4 regions of the Agrobacterium sp. 5Ca39 genome follow, and region 4 is predicted to be linked to each of the others. Evidence: predicted binding sites of a transcription regulator. Region 4 holds the regulator's gene; each other region holds the start of a gene.
What was found. Region 4 encodes PhoB, which activates phosphate uptake and scavenging genes when phosphate is short. Its sites were predicted from a motif close to TGTCATNNANCTGTCAT; they were not measured.

Region 1 (3,601 bases), 1.3 Mb from region 4:
AGAACCCAGACATTGGTCTTCGCCTTGCCGGATTGCATGGCGGTTTTTGCAGGGCGGTAAATCTTCGCAGACATGTCGAAACTGCTCCGGTTGGACAGCGGGGTGAAACCCCGGATTATTCATCACGTACCTGAATAGAATAACCAAATCGTGTCAGGAACGTTGAATTTGAAATGGACCGAGTTCAAGTGAGAGTCAAGACGATTATCCCCTTGCTGTCGGTTCATGCGCTGCCCGTTCGACCTTACGTTTTGCTCAACGGTGTCGCGGCTGAACAAAGATGAATTTCCCTGTTGCGGACTGCGTATGAACCGTGTATTCCCCAGCCATCGCCTCGGCGGAGTGTAGCGCAGTCTGGTAGCGCATCTGGTTTGGGACCAGAGGGTCGGGAGTTCGAATCTCTCCACTCCGACCATTTTAAGGCAAAGCATCAGCTTTCCGGCGTAACCTCTTCCCATAAATTGTCATTATTCCGCTGGCGGGCCGGCCAAAGTGCTTTCCGCCGTACCGATTGTCATGACATTGCCGCGCCATGCCACTGCGCTGCCAATCCAGCTTCTCGTCCAGATGACGGGCATGATGATGTCCCGTGCGATCATGGCCGGCAGGGTATGGAGCGATATTGGCCACCCGTTGAGGGCGGTCAGGGCCAATTCGGGGCCGTATATGAGGACGAGGACGGCGAGGGCGGTCGCTAAGAGGTTCACGTCCATCATGGCCGCCGCGGTGAGTGCGAACAGAAGCGGGGGAAGTGCGCCCGTCAGGATTTCCGGCGCGAAATATTGCGGGAAGGTCACGCGCCTTAGCCGCGCCCAGCGGGCCTGGCGTGACCAGATTTCGCCGGCGTGACGCTGGCCGAGCGGTTGCTCGAAAGGGGCGGAGACAAGATGCACCCTGCGGCCAGCGTTTCGCACCAGCTTCGTCGAGGCGGCGTCTTCGGCGATTTCGGCGGCGAGGGCGCGGATACCCCCATGGTCCTCGAGGAACGGTTTGTTCCACAACATGGATTTGCCCTGCGCGAAACCCATTCCGATGGCTTCTGCCGCATATTGCCAGCGGCCCTGCGCGCCGTTGAGGAAGGCGCATTCCACATGCGCCCAGAAACCCGTCGGCCGCGAGCCCAGCGGCGGGGAGCACACGAGGCCGCTGTCTTTCCGCCAGGCCGACATCATGCGCGTCACGTAGGACTTCGGCATCAATACGTTCGAATCGGCGAGGATGACCCATTCATGCCGGGCGGCCAGCCAGCCCTTGACGCAATTGTTCAGTTTTGGATTGGCACTGATCCGGTCGTCGCCGATGAGCAATTGCGCTGAAACGGAAGGAAAGGCGCTCTGAGCTTTGCGCACTTGCGCAATGACGGGGTCGAATTCATCTGCAACGCAGAAAAGCAGTTCGTAATCCGGCCAATCGAGCTCGAAGGCGCGTGACAGCGTAAGACGGGTGAAACTTTCCACACCGCGCAGTGGCACAACGATCGAGACAGGCGGTTTTTGCCGCGCAAGGGAATTTTCCGGGTCGCGCCGCTTTAGCCGCCACCCGGCAAGGCAGATACCGAGAAGGTTGAAAGCGACGAGCAGAATTGCGCAAAGGGCAAAGACGGTTTCCATGCTGGCCAGGTCCACTCCCGAGCTTCCGGCGGTTTGTCCGCCCGGTGATTCCACGGAATTTGTCTCTGCCGATTATAACGTTTGCGTGACAGTTACATGTCACCGGCGGCAGGCGGGAGTTTTCCGCGCGGAGATTGTGCCTGAAAGAGTGAACGCCAAAAGAAAGCCCTTCACGGAGAAGGGCCAGTCATAAACGCGGATAATGAACGTCAGTGCATGTTGAGAATATGAGCGTGACTGCTTGCGATGAGAAACGACTCCCGCGCTTTTTCGATGTCGCATCGTCCGGCGATGGCATCGAGGCAGTTTCTGCGTGCTTCTTCATATTCCGGGCCGTGTTCTTCCGGCCAGCGGTACATCAGCATGTCCAGCGCTACCAGCGGGCTGTAGATTTCCACTGCTGCGGACAAGGGCAGGTGGATCGCCACCGGCTTCATCCACGAGGCGTGGTGACACGGCTCCGTTCTGTTGATCAGCATGTCATTCTCCTCCTGTTTCACGCGCCTTCATGGCGGTTTTCACTCCCTTTTCACTCCCATGCGCGAAATGCCCGCCTCACGAAATGGTTCCCGATCACCTAAAATGTGATCGATTGGGGGGTTCCAATTTTTCAAGATGAATGGAAGATGAACAAATAGATGAACCGGAGATGAACAAAACCGCCACCAAAGGCGTTGTAATGTCCATAAGAAGGAGAACACATATGTTCAATCTGTCAGGTATTCAGGAAAGCTTCTTTGGTGACCGCATGGCAGGCGTATGCCAGGCCATTACCTCGGCACTGGCCTTTGAATCAGGTCTCGAAAAGTCGCGCATTTCCGCCACTGTCGAAAATGACGTGATCTATCTGGAAGGCACGGCTGATTCGGTCGAGGCGATCGACATCGCCATCAACCTTGCCGCTTCCATTTCCAACTGCAGGATTCTGAGCCATATAGAGCCGGTCTACTGAACATTGCGCCAGCCGGGCGAAACATCGTCCGGCTCATTCAGACGCAATAACGCGGTAACGTCACTTCCGGTTGCCGATTTGCGCGCTGCGCACAATATCGCCAGGCTTGATGCCGTAGCGTTTCGCAGCGCCGCCATTCAGTTCAAGCACGAATTTCACTGGCCCGCGGGAGCTGATGATGGCTTCCGAATGTGGAACCGCGTTTTCGTGGATGTGGGTGATGCGGCCGTCACGGCCAATGAAAAGCATGTCGAGCGGAATAAGCGTGTTCCGCATCCACATGGCGACATCACGCGGTTCACCGAAATTGAACAACATGCCGTTTTCTGGTGGCATGCTCTTGCGGAACATCAGGCCCTGCTCGCGCTGGGCATTGTTCAGCGCCAGTTCCACAGTGAAATCGTGGCTTTTTCCCCCGGCCGTTTCAATCTGCAGCGGTTCGGAGGTGAATGTCTGCTGTTGCTGCGCCTGGGCGGCGCTGGCCAGCGTGAAAAAAAGAAGCGCCATAACGGCGCTCTTCACCATATCGGGCAGGGCGGACATCAATGCGACATCCCGATCGAAACCGGGTTGTCCGGGTGGATTTCCGCGGCCATCAGGCCTTTGTCGCCATCGCCATAACGCACCAGCACAACCTGCCCGGGGCGAAGTTCGGTCAGGCCGAAACGGCGCAGTGTCTCCATATGCACGAAAATATCTTCCGTTCCTTCGCCACGCGTCAGGAAACCGAAACCCTTGGTGCGGTTGAACCACTTGACGATGGCGCGCTCCAGTCCGCTGGACGGCGTCACCTGCACATGGGTGCGCACCGGCGGCAGCTGCGAGGGGTGAACGGCGGTGGACTGATCCATGGAGAGAATTCGAAATGCCTGAAAGCCACGGTCGCGCCGCTGGATGAGGGCGACAATGCGCGTGCCTTCAAGGATCGTCTGGTAACCGTCGCGACGCAGGCAGGAAACATGCAGCAGCACATCCTGTGTGCCGTTGTCGGGCACGATGAAGCCGAAACCCTTGGCGACATCGAACCACTTCACGACGC
Region 2 (3,601 bases), 790 kb from region 4:
CTCGCTCGCCAAGTCGATCGCCAAGGCAACCGGCCGCGAGTATGTGCGCATGGCGCTGGGTGGCGTTCGTGACGAAGCGGAAATCCGCGGTCACCGCCGCACCTATATCGGCTCCATGCCGGGCAAGATCGTCCAGTCGATGAAGAAGGCCAAGAAGGCAAACCCGCTCTTCCTGCTCGACGAAATCGACAAGATGGGCATGGATTTCCGTGGCGATCCGTCGTCGGCGCTGCTCGAGGTTCTCGATCCGGAACAGAACTCCACCTTCATGGATCACTACCTGGAAGTGGAATACGACCTGTCCGACGTGATGTTCGTGACCACGGCCAACACGCTGAACATTCCCGGCCCGCTGATGGACCGTATGGAAGTGATCCGCATCGCCGGTTACACGGAAGACGAAAAGCGCGAAATCGCAAAGCGTCACCTGCTGCCCAAGGCGATCAAGGAACATGCCCTGCGTCCGGAAGAATTCTCGGTCACCGATGATGCCCTGATGGTTGTCATCCAGCAGTACACCCGCGAGGCGGGCGTGCGCAGCTTCGAACGCGAGCTGATGAAGCTGGCGCGGAAGGCTGTCACCGAGATCATCAAGGGCAAGGTCAAGTCCGTTGAGGTTACCGCAGCAAACGTTCCGGATTATCTGGGCGTTCCGCGGTTCCGCCACGGCGAGGCTGAGCGCGAGGATCAGGTCGGTGTCGTCACGGGTCTGGCCTGGACGGAAGTCGGCGGTGAGCTGCTCACCATCGAAGGCGTGATGATGCCGGGCAAGGGCCGCATGACGGTTACCGGCAACCTCAAGGAAGTGATGAAGGAATCCATTTCGGCGGCGGCATCCTATGTCCGTTCGCGCGCCGTGGACTTCGGCATCGAGCCGCCGCGCTTCGACAAGAGCGACATCCACGTGCACGTTCCGGAAGGGGCAACCCCGAAGGACGGTCCCTCCGCCGGTGTCGCCATGGCAACCGCGATCGTCTCCATCATGACCGGTATTCCGGTCTCGAAGGATGTGGCGATGACGGGCGAGATCACGCTTCGTGGTCGCGTTCTGCCGATCGGTGGCCTGAAGGAAAAGCTGCTTGCAGCGCTTCGCGGCGGCATCAAGAAGGTGCTGATCCCGGAAGAAAACGCCAAGGATCTGGCGGAGATTCCGGATAATGTGAAGAACGAGATGGAAATCATTCCGGTGTCGCGCATGGGCGAGGTTATCAAGCACGCCCTCATTCGCCAGCCGGAGCCCATCGAGTGGGATGGCAGCATCGAGACGCCGGTGATCGCAACGGTCGAAGGCGTTGATGACGGCAGCCAGACCATCGCGCATTGAGACGCGTCGTCGCGAGGGCCGGAATCGGTGCTCGCGACAGGTCCTGCGTAGATTCAATGCGTTAGGCTTCACGACGAAGGTACGGCTTCAGGTCGGCGCAAGTGATGCGAAATTGGCACGATTATGGGGAAGGCCGGCAGAAATGTCGGCCTTTTTTGTGAAAAAAACCGCAGACCCCTTGTTTTTCAGGCGATTCCAGCGCTTTTGAGTTGCTGCGCGCGGATACGAACGTATTCTGCGCCGGCTTAATTTGAGTCGTTTCAAACCATTGAAAGGGGTGGAAACATGAACAAGAACGAGCTCGTCTCTGCTGTTGCCGAAAAGGCTGGTCTCACGAAGGCAGATGCTGCTTCCGCTGTTGATGCCGTATTCGAAACCGTACAGAGCGAACTGAAGAACGGTGGCGATATCCGCCTCGCCGGCTTTGGCAGCTTCTCCGTCAGCCGTCGTGAAGCCTCCAAGGGCCGTAACCCTTCCACGGGTGCTGAAGTCGATATCCCGGCTCGCAACGTTCCGAAGTTCTCCGCAGGCAAGGGCCTGAAGGACGCCGTCAACTCGTAAGGTTTCCGGAAAGCCGTAACGCCCGCGGCGGGCGGCGGCTTTTCAGGTTCACGAGGAAGCATGTTTTGACGCGCTCACGCCATCAACCGGTCTAAGGAGCGTGCCTTTCGAAAGTTCTTTCGAGCGGCGCCGTTTATGCCGAATGGTATGGAATGAAAGTCGGGCGTGCCTGTGTAGCCTCCATCCGGACACACGGCGTTTCGATATACGGAATATGCGCATAAACACGAAAGCCCGGCCTTTGCGGCCGGGCTTTTTGATTCCGGGCCATGAAGTGTCATGCCACTGTCATGTCCGTGACGCAGAAGCCTTGGGATATTTCTGAACCCAAGGGGGATAAAATGGCGTTCCGATTTTCTCAGATGGCCTTGACCGCGGCTCTGCTTACATCTGCAGCCTTTCCGGCGGCCGCAGAGCCGGTTTTTAACCGCATTGCTTCTTTCCCGGTAGCGAAGAACCTGCCCGCGGACAAGGACGCCAAGTCCGTGACCTCGGCTGAAATCATCACCGCCAGCGAAGACGGCAAGACGCTGATCTATTCGGACAGCCCGCTCGGCGGCATCGGCTTCATCGACATCACCGATGCCAAGGCTCCCAAGGCCGGCGGCGCATTGCTGCTGGAAGGTGAGCCGACCTCCGTTGCCGTTGCCGGTCTCAAGGTTCTCGCCGGCGTCAATACCTCGGAAAACCGCGCCAAGCCCTCCGGCAAGCTCGTGACTGTCGATATCGCTGCCAAGAAGATCGAAGCGAGCTGTGATCTCGGCGGTCAACCGGATTCAGTCGCGGTGTCTCCGGATAAAACCTTTGCCGCCATCGCTATCGAAAACGAACGTGATGAAGAGGTGAACGAAGGCGCTCTGCCGCAGATGCCAGCCGGTTATTTAGTCACTGTCGGCCTGAAGGACGGCGTTGCCGACTGCGCGACGCTGAAGAAGATCGACGTTACCGGTCTCGCCGAGATTTCCCCTGAAGATCCGGAACCGGAATTCGTCTCGATCAATGCCAATGGCGAGATCGCGCTGACGCTGCAGGAAAACAACCATATCGTCATCATCGACGGCAAGACCGGCACGGTGAAGACGCATTTCTCTGCCGGCACCGTCAATCTGGAAGGCATCGACACCAAGACCGATGGCCAGCTGAAATTCACCGACAAGCAGGAAGGCCGCAAGCGCGAACCTGACGCCGTCAAGTGGCTGGACAATGACCGTATCGTCATCGCCAACGAGGGCGACTGGCAGGGCGGTGCACGCGGCTTCACCATTTTCGACAAGACCGGCAAGCTCCTTTATGAAGCCGGCGCTTCGCTCGAGCACGCGGTAGCGGCCATTGGCCACTATCCGGAAAAACGCTCTAAGGCCAAGGGCATCGAGCCGGAGGGTCTGGAAACGGCGACCTTCGATGGTCAAAAGTACTTCTTCGTGCTTGCCGAGCGCGCTTCCATTGCCGCTGTTTACAAGGATACCGGCGCAGAGCCGCAGCTCACGCAGCTCCTGCCTTCAGGCATTTCGCCGGAAGGCGCTGTCGCCATCCCCGCGCGCAACCTCCTCGTCACGGCCAATGAGGCTGATCTGGTGGAAGACGGCGGCGCCCGCTCGCATGTCATGATCTATGAACGCGCCGAGGGCGAGCTGGCCTATCCGCAGCTGGTATCCGCCACTGTCGATGGTGCGCCTATCGGCTGGGGCGCTCTTTCGGGTCTGGTAGGCGATGCCG
Region 3 (3,601 bases), 1.2 Mb from region 4:
CCTGAGGCCGCGCTATTTCACCTTCTTCCTGGCGCTGTTGCCGCAATTCATCTCCACCACCGGCAATGCGGTAGAGACGTTTGCCGTGGCGCAGGCCGTAGTCCTGCTTCTGGCTCTGGCCATTCTCATCGTGCAGGGGCTGTTTCCCGAATCGACTCTGGCACTGGTGCGGCGCATGTCTGGCGACAAGAAAATCCGCCAGAAGTACCGCACGCACTTCATTTCCGGCCGCGCGGTCAGCGCCGGATACAGGCGCATCGCGGCCTGAAACACTGCAAGTCGCCTCCCGGCTTGCCGCTTTCCTTACAATAGGTTAATGAAGCTCGACGGGACACTGCCTGCTTCGCTCGACGCGGGGGTATCGAAAGACAGGCATAACGAAGGCGGCAACATGCGAAATTCGGGCAAATTCCGCGGAAGAAGGACACTTCTTCTGTCTTCCACCGTGGGTCTGGCACTGGCATTGAGCGCATGCACCAGCGTCGAATATACCGCGAAAGATGGGCCAAACGGCCCTAAAATCGCAACGGTCAACCCCGCAACCACTCCTGCGTCGACATCCGCGCAGCCGGCAGCGACCGAGGCCGCAGCAGCAACCCCGACAGCTGCATCGGTTCAGACCGCCGAAACCGCAGCCTCTTCTCAGGCAGCAGCACTTCCCACAGCCGTCGCCGTCAAGGGCGGACGCGTGGCGCTGCCGCCGGCTACCGAAATAGCTGCCGCCGCTGCGATCACTGCCCAGATGCAGCCGCAGCAGACCGAGGTCGCCCAAGCCGCCGTGGCGGCATCTGCACCCACCGCGGCCGCAGCACTCGCACCGGCAAGCGCCGCTCCCGCGGCGGCAGCCATCGAAACGGCGGCTGCGACGGCCAAACCTGCCTCCCATAATGCCGCGGCCGATCTGCCGCAGGTGGTTGCCGTCAAGGGCAGCTTCCCGCCGGCACCGCCGCCGCCCGGCTCACCCTCCATCGGCACCGAACTGACGGCCGAACGCAAAGTCATTCCGCTGCCCAAGCCGGACAGCACCGTTCTCGCCTATGCCGCCGGACCGACCAACGCCGCCCTTGCCGCCATCCGGCAGAATGAAGCGATGACTGCGCCGCTTAATACGCCACCTGCCGGACGCGAAAAACTGAGCGGGCTGATTTCCAAATACGCCAGCATGTATGATGTTCCGGAAGACCTGGTTCATCGCGTGGTGCAGCGCGAAAGCCGGTATAATCCCGGCGCCTATAACAGCGGTAACTTCGGCCTGATGCAGATCAGGCACGCTACGGCACGCTCCATGGGCTTCGATGGCCCCGCCTCGGGCCTGTTCGACGCCGAAACCAATCTCAAATACGCCGTCAAATATTTACGCGGCGCATGGGTGGTGGCGGGCAACGACCGCGACAACGCCGTCAGGCTTTACGCGCGCGGTTATTATTACGATGCAAAACGCAAGGGCATGCTGCACGTTCTGCGCAAGTGATCGCCTCTGGCGTCGCTCTGAGCGCGGTGCAGCCGTTTGTCCTTGAGCGTCGGGCATTTTCCTTTCGCCATCCCTGGTTTTGTCCCAAGGATTTGAAAACCTCGCAAATATCAGGACGTGCAGATCCTCGGGACGAGCCCGAGGCGACGTATCCGTAGCGGCGCCAGTTGCCTCCCCATCCGTCGGTGGGGCGGTTCTTTGTGTCCCGCACTGCCGGCCCCGTCTGGTTTTCCAGCGTCTCCATCATTCCCCGCCTTCGCCCACAGCCCCTGTCATCAAACTGTAGCGTCACGGCTGTAGACGCCTCTCAATCGACTGAGAGGTGAACAAATGACGAGTGCGGCACCCAAGACCGGCTTCAGCAAGAACACAAAACTGAAGTCCGCATTGCTCCAGCACAAGGCGCTCTCGAAAAGCGGCCTCTCCGAACGGTTCTTCGGCGTTCTTTTCTCTGGCCTCGTCTATCCGCAAATCTGGGAAGATCCCGAGATCGACATGGAGGCGATGGAGCTGGGCGAAGGTCACCGTATCGTCACTATCGGTTCCGGCGGCTGCAACATGCTGGCGTATCTCTCGCGCAACCCGGCCAGCATCGACGTGGTTGACCTCAATCCGCATCACATTGCGCTGAACAAGCTGAAGCTCGCCGCCTTCCGCCATCTGCCCGCCCATCAGGACGTGGTGCGTCACTTCGGCCGCGCCAATATGCGCAGCAACAGCCACGGTTACGATCGCTTCATCGCCGAACATCTTGATGCCACGACCAAGGCTTACTGGTCGAAGCGCACGCTTTCCGGCCGTCGTCGCATTTCGGTGTTTGACAGGAACATCTATCACACCGGCCTGCTCGGACGCTTCATCGGCGCAGGCCATCTCATGGCCAGGCTGCACGGTGTGAAGCTCACCGAAATGGCCAAGACCCGCACTATCGAAGAACAGCGCCGGTTTTTCGACAGCAAGGTCGCGCCGCTCTTCGACAAGAAGGTGGTCCGCTGGTTGACGAAACGCAAAAGCTCCCTCTTCGGTCTCGGCATACCGCCCCGCCAATATGACGAACTGGCAAGCCTTTCCGATGACGGCACGGTTGCCTCGGTTCTGAAGCAGCGGCTGGAAAAACTCGCCTGCAACTTTCCGTTGAGCGACAATTATTTTGCCTGGCAGGCCTTTGCACGCCGTTATCCGGAGCCGCATGAAGGCTCTTTGCCCGCCTATCTCAAGTCGGAATATTACGAGACAATCCGCAACAATACGGCGCGCGTCGCCGTGCATCACGCCACCTACACCGAGCTTCTCTCCAAAAAGCCGGCAAGCGCCGTCGACCGCTATATCCTCCTGGACGCGCAGGACTGGATGACGGATGTGCAGCTCAACGAATTGTGGTCACAGATCAGCCGCACCGCCGCATCAGGCGCCCGCGTCATCTTCCGCACCGCAGCCGAAAAGAGCGTGATCGAAGGCCGGCTTTCCCCCGATATCCGTAATCAGTGGGTCTATCTGGAAGAGCGCTCCAGCGAGCTCAACGCCTTGGACCGCTCGGCCATTTATGGCGGTTTCCATATTTACCAGAGGGCTATGGCATGAAAACCGTCGGTGAGAATGTAAGTCTTGCAGATAGTGCACATGCGAGCCTGATGGACCGCATGTATCGCCACCAGCGACATATCTACGATATCACCCGCAAATATTACCTTCTTGGCCGCGACCGGACCATTTCCGGCCTGAACGTACCAAAGGGCGGCACGCTCCTGGAAGTCGGCTGCGGCACCGGTCGCAACCTGCTGCTGGCCGGCCGCAGGTTTCCTGACGCCAAACTATTCGGCCTCGACATCTCCGCCGAAATGCTGCTGACCGCAGCCGAGAATTTCGCCGGCAGGGCGGAACGCCCGATTTTGCGCGTGGCCGACGCCACCGCTTTCCGCCCCTCCGAGTTCGGTCAGCCCGACGGGTTCGACCGGGTCATGATTCCGTATGCGCTGTCGATGATACCGGACTGGGAAAAGGCAGTGGAACAGGCGCTCAAGGCGCTGAAACCCGGTGGCGCGCTGCATATTGTCGATTTTGGCCAGCAGGAACAGCTGCCGAAGTGGTTCCGCACGCTCCTGCACGGCTGGCTCACGCGCTTCCATGTTA
Region 4 (3,601 bases):
CAAGATCACGCTCGACGCCGACGATATCTATGATCAGGCGATTGACGTCGTGGAGTTGCGCGCCCGCGTCGGCATGGTGTTCCAGAAGCCAAACCCTTTTCCGAAGTCGATCTACGAAAACATTTCCTACGGTCCACGCATTCACGGTCTCGCCCGCAACAAGGCGGATATGGACCAGATCGTTGAGCAGAGCCTTCAGAAGGCGGGTCTCTGGAACGAGGTTAAGGATCGCCTGCACGAATCCGGCACCGGTCTTTCCGGCGGTCAGCAGCAGCGCCTGTGCATTGCACGCGCCGTTGCCGTCAGCCCGGAAGTGATCCTGATGGACGAACCCTGCTCGGCGCTGGATCCGATCGCCACTGCCAAGGTCGAGGAACTGATCCACGAACTGCGCACCAATTACACGATTGTTATCGTCACGCACTCCATGCAGCAGGCGGCACGTGTTTCCCAGCGTACGGCCATGTTCCATCTCGGTCACCTTGTCGAGGAAAATGAAACCGACAAGATGTTCACCAATCCGGATGACCAGCGCACGCAGGATTACATCATGGGCCGCTTCGGCTGATCGCGGCCGGCGCTTTATCGCAACCCAACAAGACTGGTGCCGCTGCGGCCCCGCTTCGGGCGGTCGCATGCAAGGCCAAGCCGGAGGAATAGACCGTGAACCAGACAACGACCCATTCGCATATTCTGTCTGCTTATGATGACGAACTGAAGTTCCTGACGCGACGCATCGCCGAGATGGGTGGTCTCGCCGAGCAGATGTGTGCCGACGCCGTGCGTGCGCTCGTCAATTCCGACGCCGCGCTTGCCCAGAAGGTCATTTCCGATGACGCTATCCTCGATCATTCCGAGCGAGAGATCGGCGACAAGGCCATCGTCACCATTGCGAAGCGCCAGCCGATGGCGGCAGACCTTCGCGAGATCATCGGCACGCTGCGTATTGCAGCGGACCTCGAGCGCGTTGGCGACCTCGGCAAGAATACTGCCAAGCGTGTCATCGCGGTGGCCGGAACGGGCGTGCCGCGCAAACTCGCCCGCGGCATAGAGCACCTGTCGGAGCTGGCGTTGGTACAGCTCAAAGAAGTCCTTGACGTCTATTCGACACGTTCCGCCGAAAAGGCCAATGCCATTCGCGAGCGCGACGAGGAAATCGACGCCATGTATACCTCGCTCTTCCGCGAGCTTCTGACCTACATGATGGAAGATCCGCGCAACATCACCACCTGCACGCATCTTCTGTTCTGCGCCAAGAATATCGAGCGCATCGGTGACCATGCCACCAACATCGCCGAGACGATCTATTACATGACCACCGGCAGCCAGCCGGAGGGCGAGCGTCCGAAGGACGACAGTTCCAACACGCTCGGTTCGGTGACCGAGTAACAGACAAGCAGCGGCTTGCGGAGTTAGCATATGGTGCCCAAGATTGCAGTTGTGGAAGATGAGGAAGCGCTGAGCGTCCTGCTTCGTTACAATCTCGAGGCTGAGGGATATGACGTCGACACCATACCCCGTGGAGACGAGGCAGAGATCAGGCTGCAGGAACGTATTCCGGATCTGCTCATCCTGGATTGGATGCTTCCCGGCGTTTCCGGTATCGAGCTGTGCCGTAGGCTCAGGATGCGGCCGGAAACCGAGCGCCTTCCCATCATCATGCTGACGGCGCGCGGCGAGGAAAGCGAACGGGTTCGCGGCCTCGCCACCGGCGCGGACGATTATGTGGTCAAGCCGTTTTCCACGCCGGAACTGATGGCCCGCGTCAAGGCCATGCTGCGCCGGGCCCGTCCGGAGGTTCTGTCTTCGGTGCTGAAGTGCGGCGATATCGAGCTGGATCGCGAGACGCATCGCGTTCACCGCAAAAGCCGCGAGGTGCGTCTCGGTCCGACGGAGTTCCGCCTGCTGGAATTCCTGATGACCTCTCCGGGCCGCGTGTTCTCCCGTTCGCAATTGCTGGACGGCGTCTGGGGTCACGATATCTATGTGGATGAGCGGACGGTTGACGTGCATGTCGGACGTCTGCGCAAGGCGCTCAACTTTTCCCATATGCAGGATGTCATCCGCACCGTGCGCGGTGCCGGATATTCGATGGAAGCCTGATCGGAACCGAACTGAGGGTTCCCCTCAGCATGACGTTCCGCCAAAATGAAAAGGCCCGAAACCGGTCTGGTGTCGGGCCTTTTTATTTTGAACCTTCCGCAAGCACGATAATTTCATCCCTTTGACGAGCGGTTGAGAGTCCACCGAAATTCGATTGAGGGGCGAAACCCGACGACGATGAATAAGCCTTGATGTTCTGCTGTCGCTGTCCGGGAAGCGCGGTATTTTGTCACAAAAAAAACGGGCCCGAAGGCCCGTAGTTTTTGAGTGTCAAATGTGTGCCGCAACACTCAAGCCTTGCGGCGTTCGCTGACCGGTTGGTAGGCGAGTTTCGCATGGAATTTGCAATAAGGTGACGATTCCAGCGCTTCACAGCCGCAGAAATGGAAATCGTCTTTCAGGGGGTCGCCGACCGGCCACTTGCAGGTGCGCTCCGTCAGTTCCGTCAGCGTCAGCCGGCGGGAGATCGGAGTAACGACGTTTCTGGAAGGAACGTAATCGAGAATTTCAGCGGTTTCGATGCCGACCTCTTCCTGAAGAGCGGTCGCCGCGTTGGAGCGGGTCAGGATCCGAGCAGGTGCAGCGTTGACGCGGCCAGCGAAATTCGCCGTGCGCGGGGCAGGTGCAGCAGTCCGCTTGGGCGCAGAACGCGCCGACGTCACCGGGCCGCCAGCCTTGACGCGTCCGGGCAGATTAAGACGATGGACCTTGCCGATCACGGCATTGCGGCTGACGCCGCCCAGCTGAGCTGCTATCTGGCTGGCGCTCAGTCCTTCGGCCCACAATTTCTTGAGTTTCTCGACCCGCTCGTCTGTCCAGTTCATGCCGCTTCTCCGCTTTTCGCGTGTATTTCGACAGAATCCTTCTCCGTCTCGCGGGCATGCCGCGAGCGTGGTTTCTGCCTGATTTTTGGTGACTAGTTCCGCCGCAATGCAGTCTAGTAATTAGCGATTAACCTAGTGCCACGCAGACTCCGTGGCAAGAGTCGCGGGAATCATCTCGAATCGATTTTCCGGTTTTCCCCAACTTGCTGGCGAGTTGAGTCAGAAAGGCAACACCTTGGGCCTCGCGACCTGCCACCTACTAGGGCTTGAGAAGCCTAGGAAATACGGACTTTTGTTGACATCGGCAAGCGAAGTGACAATAGTGCCCCTGCCGCCGCGAGGCGGCATTTTTGATTTTCAGGCGAGGGATAACCCTCGAAGCCTATTGACAACCGTCTGACAGCGCATCCGCGCAAGGAGTGATACAGCCATGGCCGAAGCCGCCGCGCCATTGTTCGATACATTTGCAAGAGCCCCCCTCCGCTTCGAGCGAGGCGAGGGCGTCTGGCTGTACACGGAAAGCGGCGAGCGATATCTCGATTTTGCGGCCGGCGTTGCCGTCAATTCGCTGGGCCATGCCCACCCACATCTTGTCGACGCGATCAAGACGCAGGCCGAAAAGGTCTGGCATGTCTCGAACCTTTATGAAGTTCCGGGCCAGGAAAAGCTTGCCA

Region 1: a site for PhoB is predicted at 1,696-1,712, ahead of ACZ47E_RS07240 (ceramide glucosyltransferase). Genes of this name have one in related genera too.
Region 2: a site for PhoB is predicted at 2,161-2,177, ahead of ACZ47E_RS04425 (esterase-like activity of phytase family protein). Genes of this name have one in related genera too.
Region 3: a site for PhoB is predicted at 1,742-1,758, ahead of ACZ47E_RS08745 (BtaA family protein). Genes of this name have one in related genera too.

Annotation. Positions count from the first base shown of each region.
Region 1 is NZ_AP026436.1:1,434,507-1,438,107, reverse strand. It holds gene ACZ47E_RS07250 (ETC complex I subunit) at 1-74, opposite strand, end outside; tRNA gene ACZ47E_RS07245 (tRNA-Pro) at 339-415, shown strand; gene ACZ47E_RS07240 (ceramide glucosyltransferase) at 468-1,610, opposite strand; gene ACZ47E_RS07235 (DUF982 domain-containing protein) at 1,820-2,089, opposite strand; gene ACZ47E_RS07230 (BON domain-containing protein) at 2,314-2,562, shown strand; gene ACZ47E_RS07225 (DUF192 domain-containing protein) at 2,623-3,105, opposite strand; gene ACZ47E_RS07220 (cold-shock protein) at 3,105-3,601, opposite strand, start outside.
Region 2 is NZ_AP026436.1:897,150-900,750, forward strand. It holds gene lon (endopeptidase La) at 1-1,324, shown strand, start outside; gene hupB (DNA-binding protein HupB) at 1,610-1,885, shown strand; gene ACZ47E_RS04425 (esterase-like activity of phytase family protein) at 2,227-3,601, shown strand, end outside.
Region 3 is NZ_AP026436.1:1,732,883-1,736,483, forward strand. It holds gene ACZ47E_RS08735 (LysE family translocator) at 1-268, shown strand, start outside; gene ACZ47E_RS08740 (lytic transglycosylase domain-containing protein) at 392-1,471, shown strand; gene ACZ47E_RS08745 (BtaA family protein) at 1,802-3,052, shown strand; gene ACZ47E_RS08750 (class I SAM-dependent methyltransferase) at 3,049-3,601, shown strand, end outside.
Region 4 is NZ_AP026436.1:103,835-107,435, forward strand. It holds gene pstB (phosphate ABC transporter ATP-binding protein PstB) at 1-568, shown strand, start outside; gene phoU (phosphate signaling complex protein PhoU) at 664-1,389, shown strand; gene phoB (phosphate regulon transcriptional regulator PhoB) at 1,420-2,103, shown strand; gene ACZ47E_RS00505 (GcrA family cell cycle regulator) at 2,394-2,927, opposite strand; gene ACZ47E_RS00510 (aspartate aminotransferase family protein) at 3,358-3,601, shown strand, end outside.